2 linked regions of the Symmachiella dynata genome follow. The protein of the gene in region 1 interacts with the protein of each later gene in a pairwise test. Links are inferred from orthologs where the notes say so. Each region holds a gene or a part of one and is shown on either strand. Other genes may lie near its edges. The genes, in order: aceE and nth.

Region 1 (7,638 bases):
TTTTGTCGATATCGATCTCCGGAGGTTGAAACGTCACACCCCAGTCGGCCGACTCCTTTGATTCGTTGATTAGCCGTGCCACGTGCAACAGGGCTTTGGAGGGGATGCAGCCACGATTGAGGCAGACTCCGCCCGGTTTGACGCCTTCGTCAACCAAGGTGACTTTCATTCCGGCATCGGCCGCCGCAAATGCAGCGGGGTAACCGCCGGGGCCGCCGCCCAAAACGACGAGTTCCGTATCAGACATATCGTATTTCTCTTGTGGTCGTTACAGTTGTGCTCAAGAAAAGTCTCAAAACCCGCCCGGTGCGCTCGTTCAAAGGAAGGTGCTGATAACAGTCCGCTCCAAGCGATTGGCGTTTAGACGTTTGCCAACAGGCCGAAGGGCTGCGCGAGTAAGGCCGAGAGACGCACGACAAACTTTGCCGCGTCGGCTCCGTTAATCACGCGGTGGTCGTAGGACAACGACATTGGCATCATCATCCGTTCTTCTAATTTGCCATCGACGAGCGCCGGTTGGGGTTGAGCGCGCGATAATCCCAAAATCGCCACCTCCGGGTAATTCACGATCGGAGTAAACGCCGTGCCCCCGATGCTTCCCAAGTTGGTGATGGTAAAGGTGGCCCCTTGCATTTCGGCCAAGACCAACTTGCGCTCCCGCGCTTTTTCAGCGAGTTGGGCGAGTTCGTCCGCAATTTCCATGATCGACTTGCGGTCCGCATTTTGAATCACAGGGACGACCAAGCCGTGATCGGTGTCGACCGCAACGCCGATGTGATAGTACTGCTTGAGGATCAATTCCCCCGATTCCATATCCAGGCTGCTATTGACGTGCGGCATTTCGGTGAGGATTTGCACGCAAGCTTTGAGAGCGATGGCCGTCATCGTGATTTTCGGGCCATTCTTGCCGCTGGTCGACATAAACTGTTTGCGGACTTTCTCCAATTCCGTGATGTTGGCCAAATCATGTTGCGTCACATGCGGAATCACCTGCCACGACGTGCTGAGTTGGTCGGCTGCGGTACGATTGAGTTTGCTCAACCGTTTGCGTTCGATCGGACCAAATTGTGAAAAGTCGGGCAGGGGAGGGGCGGTTCGCAAACCACCGGTCGCAGCGGAGTTTTGCAGACGCGATTTCACGTAGCCTTCAACATCCTCCTGGACGATACGTCCGCCCGGTCCGGTACCGTTGATTTCGTGCAGATCGACGCCCAGTTTTCGAGCAAAACGGCGGGTGGCGGGGCCTGCTGGAGGCGGTGGACGGTGATCGGGCGCGGTTGCCTCCATCGCCGGCTGAACCGTTGGTGTGTGAGAGGCGGCCGCGACGGGGGCTGCTTCTTTTGGGGCCGGTGCCGATTCGGTTTTGGCGGCAGCCGGTTCAGGCTCAGCTTGTTCTTTCTCGGCGGCGGCAGTTTCGTCCTGTTTCGTCTCGGATTCATCACCGGAGGGCGCTGCGGCCTCTTCGTCGATCGTTAGAATCACCGAGCCCACGGAGACGCTGTCCCCTTCGCTAAAGTGAATTTTTTTCACTACGCCAGCGTGTGGACAAGGTAACTCAAGGACCGCTTTTTCGGTTTCCAATTCCATGACCGACTGTTCGGCTTCGATTCGGTCCCCTTCCTTGACCAGCAATTCGGCAACCTCAGCTTCGGCAATATTTTCTCCCAATTCGGGGAGACGAAATTCAATCGACATAGTGTTATTTCGTTAAAATTTAGTCGTATGTTGAATCTACGTGTACAGGCAGATGTCCGCTGGTCCGCTGGTTCCACCATAAGTCATCGGCGACGTGCGGACAATTCTCACGCGCAAGCCGGGTTAACCTGTTCCGGATCAATTCCCAGCGCTTTGATCGCTTCGGACAGTCGGGACTTGTCAAAGTGGCCGTCGGCCGCCAATGCCGAAAGCGTTGCGAACGCGATATTTTCAGCATTCATTTCAAAATGCCTTCTCAATGCTTCCCGCGAGGCGCTGCGGCCGAAACCGTCGGTGCCCAAGGTCACGTAGCGACCCGGAATCCATTGCCGGATTTGTTCGGGTACCAAACGGACATTGTCGCTGGCGGCGATAAATGGCCCGGAGTGATTGCTGAGTGACGTCTCCAGAAAACTGTGTTGCGGTTTTTCGTCAGGATGCAGATGATTCCAACGTTCGACCGCTTGTGCATCGCGGGAGAGTTCGCTGTAACTGGTCACACTCCAGACGTCGCATTCAATGTCGTACTTCTCGCTGAGAATGGCTTGTGCGCGGTGCGATTCGCGTAGAATCGGCCCGCTGCCAAAGAGTTGCGGTCGTTGCGAGGACGACTTGTCGGCCGGTTTTGGGGAAAGGGGATGCAGTCCTTTCAGAATCCCCTCTTCCGCCCCTTCGGGCATCGCCGGCATGTCGTACACTTCGTTGTAGACCGACATGTAGTAGAAGATTTCCTCTCCTTCGCCGTACATTCTCCGTAGCCCGTCTTGAACGATCACGGCGACTTCATAAGAGTAGGCGGGATCATATGCTCGCAAATTGGGGACGGTCGTGGCATACAGTTGGCTTTGGCCATCCTGGTGTTGTAACCCTTCACCATTGAGCGTCGTCCGACCGGAGGTTCCCCCCACGAGGAAACCTTTGGTGCGGGAATCCGCCGCGGCCCAGATCAAATCGCCAACGCGTTGGAAGCCGAACATCGAGTAGTAGATGTAAAACGGAACCATGTTCACGCCGAGGTTGCTGTAGGCGGTCCCGGCAGCGATGAAGGACGAGATTGCTCCCGCTTCGTTAATTCCCTCTTCGAGAATTTGGCCGTCTTTGGCTTCCTTGTAGTAGAGCACCTGATCGGCATCGACCGGTTCGTACAGCTGTCCCTTGCTAGAATAAATTCCGCATTGGCGGAAGAGCGCTTCCATACCAAAGGTGCGGGCTTCATCGGGAATGATCGGGACGATCCGTTTGCCGATGTTCTTATCCTTGAGTAAGTCGCTGATGATCCGACCGAAGGCCATGGTGGTCGCCATTTCGACGCCACCGTGCAACACCTTCTTGTCGAATTTATCGAGCGGCGGAATCTCCAAACGGTCGGTGGTGGGCGTCCGGGCGGGGAGAAATCCACCCAGCGCTTCCCGTCGTTTCAAGAGATACTCCATCTCCGGACTGTCATCGGCGGGCCGATGCAACGGAGCTTTGGCGACCTCTTCGTCGCCGATCGGAATGGCGAATCGTGAGCGGAATTCGCGCAGTTCCTCTTCGTTCAATTTTTTCTGTTGGTGTGTAATGTTGCGGCCTTCACCCGCTTCGCCCAGTCCATAACCTTTGATGGTTTTGGCCAGGATAACCGTCGGTGCGCCGACGTGGTTGACCGCTGCGTGGTAGGCAGCAAAGACCTTTTCGGGGTCGTGTCCGCCGCGATTGAGTTTTTGCAACTGTTCGTCCGACAGGTGGTCGACCAGATCGTGCAACTCTTTGTTTTCGCCAAAGAAGTGATCGCGGATATAGGCGCCCCCTTCGACCACATATTTCTGGTATTGGCCGTCAACGACTTCACCCATGCGTTTGACTAACAAGCCGTCTTCGTCGTCTTCCAACAGCGGATCCCAGTCGCTGCCCCAGATGACTTTGAGGCAATTCCAGCCAGCACCACGAAAGGCGGCTTCTAGTTCTTGGATGATTTTTCCATTCCCACGGACCGGTCCATCCAGACGTTGCAAGTTGCAGTTGATCACAAAGATCAGATTGTCGAGATGCTCGCGGGAGGCCAAAGTAATGGCTCCCAGCGTTTCTGGCTCGTCGACTTCACCGTCACCGACGTAACACCACACATGTGATTTTGACGTGTCGGCCAGTCCACGATGTTCCAAATACCGCAAAAACCGCGCGTGATAAATCGCGGAAATCGGTCCCAGGCCCATCGAAACCGTGGGGAATTGCCAAAAATCAGGCATCAGCCAGGGATGCGGATAGGAGGAAAGTCCCGAGCCACGGGGGATTTCTTGCCGGAATTGGATCAACTGTTCTTCGGTCAACCGGCCTTCCAGAAATGCGCGGGCGTAGATTCCGGGCGCGGCATGACCTTGGAAGTAGACGAAATCGCCGAATTGATCTTCGTTGCGGGCCTGGAAAAAGTGATTGAAACCGATTTCCAGCAGCGTCGCAGCGGAGGCGTAGGTGGAAATATGCCCGCCGATGCCCGAACTGGCAGCGTTGGCGCGAACGACCATGGCCATCGCATTCCAGCGAATCAGACTCTTAATCCGGCGTTCGATGGCCCGGTTGCCGGGGAAACGAGGCTGCTGATCGTGGCGAATTGTATTGATATATGGGGTGTTGGCCGTAAAGGGCATGGCCACACCGTTTTGGTAGGCTCGCTCTTGCAAAACCGACATCATCTGACGTACGCCGTCGGGTCCGTGGCGGTGTAACAGATCGTCGAGCGATTCAAACCACTCGTCTAATTCGCCCGCATCGATCGCCTGAGGTGTTTCGTCCATCACTGGTTGAGTCTCGTAGGAAGTAGGGTAGGTTTGCTTCGCGACTTGGAAATCCATCGCTTCGTCCAATCATCTCTTCGCCATTTTAGGGGATGAAATTAATGTTCGTAGTCTCAACGAAGGATTTCCGCGTATTTTTATGGCCATAACGGCGATTTCGCCCGCAACGATATTTTCCCAAACACGGTAAATTTCGAGAATCCGCGAACGGAATTGCCTTCTCTGGCCGATTTGGCAGGGGAACAGGCCGCAACTGTACGGTTTATGGGGCTGAATCCGCATTATTTGCGAGAATCGAGCGCTTTTTTAAACGAAAATTTGCGAAAAATCAGGAGATCAGATCGCAGATTATCGTTTTTGGGAATGTGGCGCCTCCGTTTTTTTCATGCGGTTATTCAGTTTTTTGAAGCGGAGGAGGTGCCCCAGCCTGATTTCGACTTGTTGCGTATCAGCCGATCGGCAAAATCCACAGTGCATGGACTGTTCAGCGATTGAGACGTCCGAACGGCCTTTCGGCGGACATCACGGCTTACTCTCGCCAACAACGACCTGCGATACCGCATTTTATTAAGGGTGAAATTCTCAAATCGGCCGAATTGCAGCGGATTGTCTTGTCAAAATGGTGCTGTGAAGACAAATTCAGTTCCGCCGGGCAATCCTGCTAGCGCGTTCGCTGCCACCGCACCCGACGACGTGAAAAGAACCCAGTTGGTTGCAAGAACAGCACAGTTGGTCGTGCCATGCTGTCAGCCACGGACTAACACTTGCGACGTCGAGAAGTGTTGGTGCCTTGGGTTGCCGACTCGTAGTAAGAGATGAATTTCTTCACCGAGACCCGTTTGATCGCTTGGCCGATCACCTTGAGTGGCAGGTCCTCCAGTTTTTTGAACCGCACGCACGATTTGCCCATGTTCAGTTTCTTCCCGGTTTTGGCCCACGCTTCGCGGAACCAAGTTTCTTGTCCCGGATCGCTATATGTACACATCAGGTAGAGCGACATGTAGTTCTTTTGCGAAGCTAGGGATGCGAAGGGCAATGGTTCTTGAGGATTGCAATGATAGCCTGCGGGATAAAGGCTGTGCGGCACGAAGTAACCAATCATGCCGTATTGCATACCTTCCTCGTAACCGCTGGGCAAGTTTTTGAGAATGACCGCGCGGACAGCCTCAATCGCTTTGCGACGGTCGTCCGGCAATTCGGCCAGGTATTGTTCAACAGTTGTGGCTGTGCTTTTGATGGCTCGCTCTCCCGGTAGTCGTTTGCGAATTCCGCCTGAGATGATTCTCTCGTGATCTTCCTCTGTTCGCTAGTCCAGAGCGCGCTCCGTCGCCTCCCCCCCCCCGTAAAACTTGCGCCGCTTCGCTACTCGCCTCAGTTTCGTTGATCGATGTGATCCTGGCGACCGTTGTGAGTCCTCTAATGAGATAGCGGCTCGGGGTTTTCTGCTGCGCTGGGCGGGGGTTCTTGCCGAAGCTTTATCAATGATGCCTCGTCATTATGTTTCGCCCCTGATCCGTTTTTGCAGCGGGTGGCGACGAGGGCATGTCTTCTCGGCCGGCTGAAATGGGGGGTGCAGAAATGAGTTCGCGCTGTTTGACTTCGTTGCGAATTTGGCAATTGACCGTTGCGGTTTGCGTCTGTGCGACGACCGGCGATGCGTTGTTGGCCGCGGGGTATCCTCAGGCGCGCGGGCAGCGACCGGGGACCTTGGCGGCGCATTTTCAGACGCGGCCCGACAGCCCGTTTGCTGCTGTGCAGGCCAACTATCAAGCCGGCGGTTATCCCTGTGCGCCTCAAGCTTCGTGTGCGCCGAGCGCTCCTTACACCGCTCCCGAAACGCCGCCGCAACCGCTGAGCAACACCGCTCCGCCGGCAGCGCCGCAATACAACTTCAGCAACGCGCCGAGCGGATTGGTTCCCAGCGCGCGGACCGTGGCTGCCAACGGCGGATACATCGATCCGGCGATCGTGGAGACGCAACTTCGCTTCCGTTACGACTCGGCTTACGGCTTCAACCGCGCCGACCGCGCCGAATATTTTTATAGCACCTGGACCGTCTTCGGCGGCAAAACGCCTCCCCGCGACATGGGACCCAACGACAATATCGATGCTCAGTTTTTCAAACTGTATTACGAACAACTTGTCATGGATGATCTGTCGTTGTTCATCGAAGCGCCGATCATTTTGAACAACCCCTCAGGCGTGCCCGGTCCCGGCCCCAACACCAGCGGCTTCGGCGACCTCAACGCCGGTTTCAAATGGGCGTTGTATGAAACCGACACGACGATTTTGACGTTCCAATTGAAAAACTACATCGCCGTCGGCGACCCCGACAAATGGCTCACCGCCGGCCACGCCAGCATTGAACCAGGCTTGTTGTTTTTGACACAACCGGCCGATCGTTGGACGATTGAAGCGGAACTCAAAGATTGGATTCCGATTCAAGGCGGAGTCAATCCGCGAAACGGCCGCGACTTTGCCGGCAACGTGCTCAGCTACGGCATTGGTGCTGCATACGCGGTCGTGGACAACTCCAGTTTGAGCGTCGCCCCGGTGGCCGAGTTCGTCGGTTGGTCGGTGTTGGATGGACAAAAAACGGACTACGCGTCCTCGGGACGCCTCATCGGCCCGGTCGATGCCAGCGGCGACACCATCGTCAACGGCAAATTCGGCGTCCGCATCGGTTTTGGCAAAGACACATGTGATCCAACGAAGCAACGCGATTCGATCTACATCGGCTACGGCCGCGCCCTGACCGGCGAACGCTGGTACCAAGACATCCTGCGAGCGGAATACCGCATGTTCTTTTAACAGCACGCGGTGTTGAAGAAATTAAAAAAGCGACCGACGAGTGATTCGCCGGTCGCTTTTTTTGTTGAAATATGGGTTTACGATAAGTCACTCATAAAGACGAGTCGGCGGAGTTCGAAATCCTCTGGAAGGTAAGTTCGCAAGACGTACGGTTCGCGAATTTGTGGCTGCAATTGGTCGAGATGTTTGGTCGACTCGTATTGCCGTGTCCAGTCGACCTTGCGCTTGCTATTGGTTAAGACGTTGGTCCAGACGCTAGGTTCTTCGCGGTTTGTTTGTTGCAACGTTGTGGATTGCTCTGATCCCACGCCGTTTAGTTGCAGGCTGGTTTGCCCTGTTGTGGTGGGGGATTGCTCCT
Region 2 (7,205 bases), 3.4 Mb from region 1 along the record:
CGCGAAATGCTGCCAACAATTCCTCATAACGGCGGCGGCGATCGATGACGGGTGTCGTCACGTAGTGATCGGGCCGCGCTTCTAGCATCCCCTGCTGGTACGAGTCGTCCGCTGGATGCCGAGAGAGGACCCGTGCGCGACAGACGCCCTCGATGTAAATGCAATTCGCCGCTGGCGTAAAAAACGTAGGAGTGACAATCCGCGCCACACAGACGAAATCGTCAACCGCCGAACTCAGCGCGACGGCAAATCGTCCTTGCTCGCGAAGCACGTCGGCCACCATCTGACGGAGCGGTTCTGTGGTGACGGCGATGATCTGCGACGTCCCGGGGAACAGCACAAAGTGAGGTTGCGTAAAAATCGGTAGTGCGCCGCTAAACTGGTCCACGTCGGTATTCGTCGTATGCGTCATAATTCTTCAATCGATGTAGGAATCTGTATCTTCGGAATCAATGTCCGATCAAGTTGCAAATCCGCCGAGGGATCCGTGGCTGCGCGAAGTTCCTGAAAGCAAAACCACAATTGGGCCGCCAAGGTTTCGACGTCGATGCCTTGATAATGTTTGCCATAGGGCTCGAGATAGTTCAGCGACGACCGGTGCATTTTTCGCGCGCCGCCGAGGTTGCCGTTTTCGAAATGAAACAGCGACACGGCTGCATGAATCAGTCCTTGGTAGAACTGTTTCTCCGCACCGACCGTCTCGGTCCAGATCTCCTCCAGGGCATCGTGACAAGCGAAAAACTCTTCGTCATTGAAAAGCCGTAACCCTTCCAGGTATTTTGGGGGGTATTCGTGCGGCCCGTCCATAGCCTGGTGCTCCGACATGCTGAGGGGTGAGGGCTGAGGGGGAAAATGTCGACCGATCACTTCCGAAAACCAGCCACTTCGAAATAACAATATCGAGTCTAAACGCGTTCCCCTGGCAATGTCCATGGCCGTTGTGAGGACAAGCCCGGAGAAATTATGCCCAAGTCCGAATCTACCGACAGCGATGTTGCCAGGAAGCAACAAGGCCGCAAAATCCTGCGTGCCTTAAAGAAGAAATATCCCCTGGCCGAGTGCAGCCTGACGCACGATAACTCCTTTCAATTGCTGGTGGCGGTGATTCTCTCCGCCCAGTGCACCGATGCACGGGTGAACATGGTCGTCCCGAAGTTATTCGACAAGTTCCCCACCCCCGAAGCCCTGGCCGGCGCGTCGCAGAAACAGGTGGAGAAGATCATTCATTCACTGGGTTTCTTTCGCGCCAAAGCCACCAACCTGCGCGGGATGGCCAAGGCGCTTGTGGAAGAACATGACGGCGAAGTTCCTCAGACCTTGGACGAATTGACCGCTTTGCCGGGCGTCGGCCGTAAAACGGCTAACGTGGTTTTGGGAAATGCGTTTGATATCCCCAGCGGATTCGTTGTCGACACGCACGTCAAACGCATCAGCCGCCTGTTGGGGCTGACCAAAAAAACGAACCCCGATCAGATCGAACGAGACCTCACACGGTTGTTGCCGAAATCGAGTTGGATCGAAACGCCGCACCGGTTGATTTTTCTGGGACGTGAAATCTGCATCGCCCGCCGCCCACAATGCGCGGAATGCCCCCTGCTCAAATGCTGCGACCGCACCGGCTTGCCGCCGCTCAACTGACGATCGCGAGAATTCGGATCGACCAAAACCGGAAACTCACCACCGGCCTTTCGCCCAGCGATCCGCCCAGAGATTGACCCGCAACGGCGTGGCATGCCAAAATCATCTGGCGAACTTTGTGCGAATCGGATAGCCTGTGATGGTGTCGTAAAAGGTTATTGCTGAATGAAACGCGCTCTTACCAGATTTCACTGACCGCCGGGGGAGAGCGGAGAATGGACGAAACCACAGAAGAACCAGTTGACGACACCTTGTCGCCTACGAAACGCTTGTTCGGAAGACAAATTCCGTTGGAGCGGGAAACGTTGCTGTTTGTGGTCGCCAGCGCGCTGGATGTGGTGATGACCTGGATCTTACTGAATAAGTACCAAGCCGATGGCTTTGTCGAATCCAATCCAATCGCCCGGTTTTTTCTCGAATCTTGGGGCCCGCGGGGGCTGGTCTATTTCAAATTTGTGATGGTGGCCTTTGTGGCAGTCATTTGCCAGATCATCGCACTCAAACGCGAAGACATCGCCCGCCGCATCCTCTATTTTGCCACCGCTTTGGTCGCATGCGTCGTGATTTATAGCTTTACGTTGCTGGTCCGGTATTCCTCAGCCGTGCCGAATCCCTTTGGGTAATTCGGCGGTTTCCGGCTGCAATCGGGAACACAACGTGACAGGGTCGCCTCCCACGTCTCGCGAGCCAAGAATCACCTGTTTTAAGGTTGCAAACTGCCTGCCCTCGGCATCCGTGGGCCGCTATACTTGCAGCGGTCGCTTGGCCCCAATCGACCTATGCCGACAATAGAATCAATCGCATTTAGAAAGACACGTAGCCGTGCTACATTCCGTCGTGATGGCCGGTGGGAGCGGGACTCGTTTTTGGCCGCAAAGCCGCAAGACGCTGCCGAAACAACTCCTGCCCTTGGCAGGTGAGGCAACGATGTTGCAACAGACCAGCGCCCGCAACGCCCCACTCATTTCGCCTGAGCAAACCTGGGTTGTTACCAACGCGGTGCAGGCTGACGCGACCGCGGCGCAATTGCCCGACGTGCCGCGCGCCAACATCCTTGTCGAACCGTGCGGACGGAATACCGCGCCCTGCATCGGCTTGGCCGCCATTCATCTGTTGCGGCAAGACCCCGATGCGGTGATGTTGGTCGTACCGGCCGATCATGTCATTCGCCCCACAGAGACCTTTCAAAAAGCGGTCCAACGCGCAACCGACGTCGTCGCGAACTCTCCCGAGACCTTTGTACTGTTCGGCGTCCCCCCCACGTTTCCCTCGACGGGATTCGGTTACATTGAACGTGGCGGCTCGTTGTCGGACGGCACGGATGACGCTTATCACGTTGCCTCGTTTCGTGAAAAGCCGGACCGAGAGACAGCGACGGGATTTCTGGACGCCGGCTGCTATTACTGGAATTGTGGAATTTTCGTCTGGCGCGCCGACGCGATTTTGCGGGCCCTGGAGGCTCAACAACCCAATATCTCGCGGCGTTTGGCAACATTGCGAGAATCGCTGGGAACGCCGGATGAAGAAGCGGCACTGCACCGTGAGTTCCCGCAGATGACATCCATCTCCATCGACCACGCGGTGCTGGAACATGCTGAGAACGTGGCGGTCTTAGAAGCGCCGTTTGAATGGGATGATGTCGGGAGTTGGCACGCCTTGGAACGATTGATGGGAGCGGACGAGAATCGAAACGTGATCGATGCTCCGCATTGCGGCGTCGACACAACCGGTTGCATCATTCGCTCAACGGAACAAGAACATCTGATTGGCACGATCGGCATGGAGGACTGCGTGATCGTACATACTGCCGATGCCACATTAGTCGCTCGCAAAGATGACGAAAATGCAATCAAACAATTGGTGGCCTTGATCGAGGAACGGGGCTATGACCGCTTCCTCTGATCCGCCGACGGCGGACACGTTTCCCGTCGAGGGGCGGTTGCTGGGTATTGATTTTGGGACCAAGCGGATTGGCGTTGCCATTTCGACGCCGGAACAAACGATCGCCAGTCCGCTGGAGAACTACAGCCGGCGGACCAAACCGTTGGACGGCGAGTTCCTGTCAAAAATCGCCAACGAATACCGCGTGGTGGGACTTGTCGTCGGCTTGCCGGTGCACATGAGCGGCGACGAAAGCGAAAAATCGCGGCAGGCCCGCAACTTCGGCAAGTGGCTCAGCCATTTGACCAAACTGCCGGTGCGCTACTGGGATGAACGGCATACGTCATTGATCGCCGAGTTGTACCTGCACGAAGCCGATCTGTCGAACAAAAAACGCAAAGCGCGGATGGACATGGTCGCTGCTCAAATCATGCTGCAAAATTATCTCGACAGCGACGACCGCACCGCCGCCCCACAAAGTTTGTAAACCAGCGGATCTAAAAAACATAACCCCGGGAACGCGATCGAAACGATCCGCGGACAGCCATGACAGACACTGATGACAATACGATTCGCCTGGACCAATTCTTAAAATTATCCGGTGCTGCCGGAACGGGGGGGCAGGCCAAGGTATTGATTCAAGCCGGACAAGTCACCGTCAACGGCGAAGTCGAAACACGCCGCCGCCGCAAACTCCGCCCCGGCGACCGCGTGATTGCCGAGGGGGAAGAATACGTCATCACCTCCGACGACGAAGAATAGCGGCGCGACAACGCTACCGGCAGGTCGATTACGCTTCGCCGGTCGAGGGCGGTCCGGCCACCACGCCGAATTCTCGACGTGCTTTTGGTGTTAACAGCAGCCCCAACGGCACGCCGACGAGGAGAATCAACGCTATTGCGACGGTGGCAACCTGACCAAATGATGGATTTTCGATGATTCGACGGCCGAAGGTAACTCTCATACTTTCCGTGCCAGCGAGACACGCGTAGAGCAGCATCAAGATGATTAAAGCGACATAGAAACCCGTGATGCCGATCGTCCAATTGCGGGCGGTGGCGTTGTGACGGATGAGGTGGTGAGCCACCCAGAAGAGCAGGATGAACGTAAAGTCGAAGTTAAGCGAATCGAAGAAGATCGGCGAGATGACCATCGAAGCTATCGACAGCCAGGCAAGAACCTGGAAGTAGCGTCCAACGAATTTACCGATGTCGTTGATAGGCATAATGTGCGAAATATCGGGGCAACGGAACGTCAAGACGATGCTTGGATTTCGGACGACCTGCAGATTAAACCGTATCGGATTCGAACAGAGCAGGCTAGCCCGGTTTATCCCAAAACGGCGCGGCGACTGAGTCGGACTGAAATACTCAATGCGGGAGCGTTTCGACGACCGGTGTGAGCCAAAATTGGGCGAATTCGTAGTACACCAGGATGCCGGTGAAATCGACAATCGCGGCCACAAGTGGGTTGGAAATGAGCGCCGGGTCCATGCCGATTTTCTTAAACACAATCGGCAGCATGGCGCCGATCATCGAACCCCACATCACCATGATGGCCACGGTTGCCGAAACGATGATCGCCGCATCCCAGCCTTGCAGTCCCCAGGCAGGGAAAAATCCGAGCGTGGACAACACCGCTGCGAACATCAGGCCCATGGTTGCCTCGCGAGCTGCGATACGCAACCAATCCGACGGCCCCGCCTCGCCCAAGGCCAACGTACGAATGACCAGCGCCGCCGATTGCGAACCGGCATTCCCACCGGTGGCGATCACCAGCGCAATGAATGTTCCCATCCATTCCACGTGCTCAGAAATCTCTTTATAACTATCCACGACCACGGAAATTCCTTGGGCGACCGTGAACAAAAACAACAACCAGATGCCACGTTTCCAAGTGATGGTCAAAATCGGCGTGGAGAGGTAGCTGTCCTCCAACGGTTCCACAGCACCGGCGCGATGCGCGTCTTCGGTTGCCTCTTCTTGAATAACGTCGATCACGTCGTCGTGCGTGATGATGCCCACGAGGCAATTTTGGTCATCCACAACGGGGATGGCCAGCAGGTCATATCGCCCCAACATGCTGGCGACATCTTCCTGGTCATCGTTGACGTTCACAGAGATCACGTCGTGATCCATGATGTCCGCCACGATCGCATCGGGTTTCGCGAGAATCAATTGTCGCAAAGAGACAAACCCATGCAAATGCCGTTGGTCGTCGAGCACGTAGACATAATAGATCGTCTCTCGATCCGGAGCGATGCGCCGCAGTCGCCGCAAGGATTCCTCAACCGTGATTTCCTGAGGCAGCGACGCATATTCGGTCGTCATGATCGAACCGGCGCTGTTTTCCGGATACGACAGCAGCTTGCGAATGTCGCTGCGCTCCGCTTGTGCGATGAGCGGCAACAACAAATCCACATGCTTAGGGTCGAGACGTTCCAGCAGGTCAACGCGATCGTCGGGGGCCATTTCTTCCAACAGCGCCGAAACCCGTTTGCGGTCCGTCGTGGTGACGAGGTCTTCTTGCTTGGGCAAATCGAAGAAGGTGAAAATTTGGACGCGGCTATTCACGTCGCAATGTGACAACACGTTCCAGATGTCGTCGTTACTCAGCCCTTCAATGACTTCAGCCACCACGCCCGGGTGCAAGGCGGTGCAGAATTCAATCAGACCGGCATCGTCGCCGGAATCCAACATCTCCCGCACTTCGGGCAACAGCAGTGGATTGTACATAACAAGCCTCCTCAACCCCGGACATTGGTGCCGATGGCATATTCGCGTGCTGGCATTTGGGTGTCTCTATAAAACTTGTACTCGGGACTGGCCCCCGCCAATACCCGCGATGCCCAATTCAAAGCTGTTCGAAAACCGAACGGCAGTCGAATCCCGCAACCTCATTTCCACCACAACGCCCCCACATTCCTCGACCGGGCGAATCGTGATGCTGATAGATTTTCACGCGGGGGCAGTTCGACCGGTGCGACATCCGTTGGGCGGATGCCATTGACATCGGAAAGTGAGAATGGTTCGCAAAAAACCCCCCGGCGGACTATATCCAACGGGGGGTTCTGTGATTTCTTGTTCCTGGTCGTCGCCGATCTGCCGCATTTCCAGGTCGTTCGGATCAAGGGACCAAATAACCAGAATTCCCTTCTGGCCACACAGCCCTGTGCGAATGACCGGAATGCATAGGATCGGATCAACGTTTGGAGAACTGGAAGCTCTTGCGTGCCTTTTTTAGTCCATACTTTTTACGTTCGACCATCCGGCTATCACGTGTCAGGTAGTGACCAGCACTCAATGTCTCGTGGAGTTCAGGATTCATCACCTGCAGTGCACGCGCCACGCCCAGCATGATGGCTCCGGCTTGACCGGTCGTCCCGCCCCCTTTGACGTTGACGATCACATCGACGGAATCGGTCATGCTCGTTGCTTCGAGAGGAGCGCCCACCGTGTGACGATCACGTTCGACATGGAAATACTCATCCAGCGGACGGCCGTTAATGGTCACGTTTCCGTTGCCTTCACGGACCCGGACGCGGGCGACCGATGACTTCCGGCGACCTGTTCCCCAGGCGACACCGAATTTGTCGAGGTGTCCGCGAATCACGACAGGTGCCGCAATGGCTTCGGATTCTTCACCCGCTTCTTCCGCTTCGCCACCCAAGTTCAACCCGGCGGCCA

Evidence for each region.
Region 2: the proteins of aceE (region 1) and nth interact in binary tests that used the Escherichia coli proteins (3 or more experiments, as listed by UniProt). The link is inferred for Symmachiella dynata from one-to-one orthologs.

What each region holds. Positions count from the first base shown.
Region 1 is NZ_CP036276.1:4,215,519-4,223,156, reverse strand. The notes cover bases 1,603-4,835. They hold aceE (pyruvate dehydrogenase (acetyl-transferring), homodimeric type), read right to left. Parts: upstream 4,470-4,835; coding sequence 1,803-4,469; downstream 1,603-1,802. Other genes in these bases: Mal52_RS15905 (2-oxo acid dehydrogenase subunit E2), read right to left, coding at 1,603-1,695. Also shown: lpdA (dihydrolipoyl dehydrogenase), read right to left, coding at 1-247; more of Mal52_RS15905, read right to left, coding at 361-1,602; Mal52_RS15895 (DUF1801 domain-containing protein), read right to left, coding at 5,227-5,706; Mal52_RS15890 (transporter), read left to right, coding at 6,048-7,280; Mal52_RS15885 (serine/threonine-protein kinase), read right to left, coding at 7,358-7,638. UniProt on the Escherichia coli protein: Component of the pyruvate dehydrogenase (PDH) complex, that catalyzes the overall conversion of pyruvate to acetyl-CoA and CO(2).
Region 2 is NZ_CP036276.1:832,497-839,701, reverse strand. What follows is about bases 1-2,800. They hold nth (endonuclease III), read left to right. Parts: upstream 1-963; coding sequence 964-1,638; downstream 1,639-2,800. Other genes in these bases: Mal52_RS03150 (mannose-1-phosphate guanylyltransferase), read left to right, coding at 2,461-2,800; Mal52_RS03155 (DUF5658 family protein), read left to right, coding at 1,854-2,261; Mal52_RS03165 (DUF309 domain-containing protein), read right to left, coding at 409-807; Mal52_RS03170 (LON peptidase substrate-binding domain-containing protein), read right to left, coding at 1-412. Outside these bases: more of Mal52_RS03150, read left to right, coding at 2,801-3,540; Holliday junction resolvase RuvX, read left to right, coding at 3,524-4,006; Mal52_RS03140 (RNA-binding S4 domain-containing protein), read left to right, coding at 4,066-4,281; Mal52_RS03135 (hypothetical protein), read right to left, coding at 4,310-4,744; mgtE (magnesium transporter), read right to left, coding at 4,890-6,254; rpsI (30S ribosomal protein S9), read right to left, coding at 6,721-7,205. UniProt on the Escherichia coli protein: DNA repair enzyme that has both DNA N-glycosylase activity and AP-lyase activity. The DNA N-glycosylase activity releases various damaged pyrimidines from DNA by cleaving the N-glycosidic bond, leaving an AP (apurinic/apyrimidinic) site.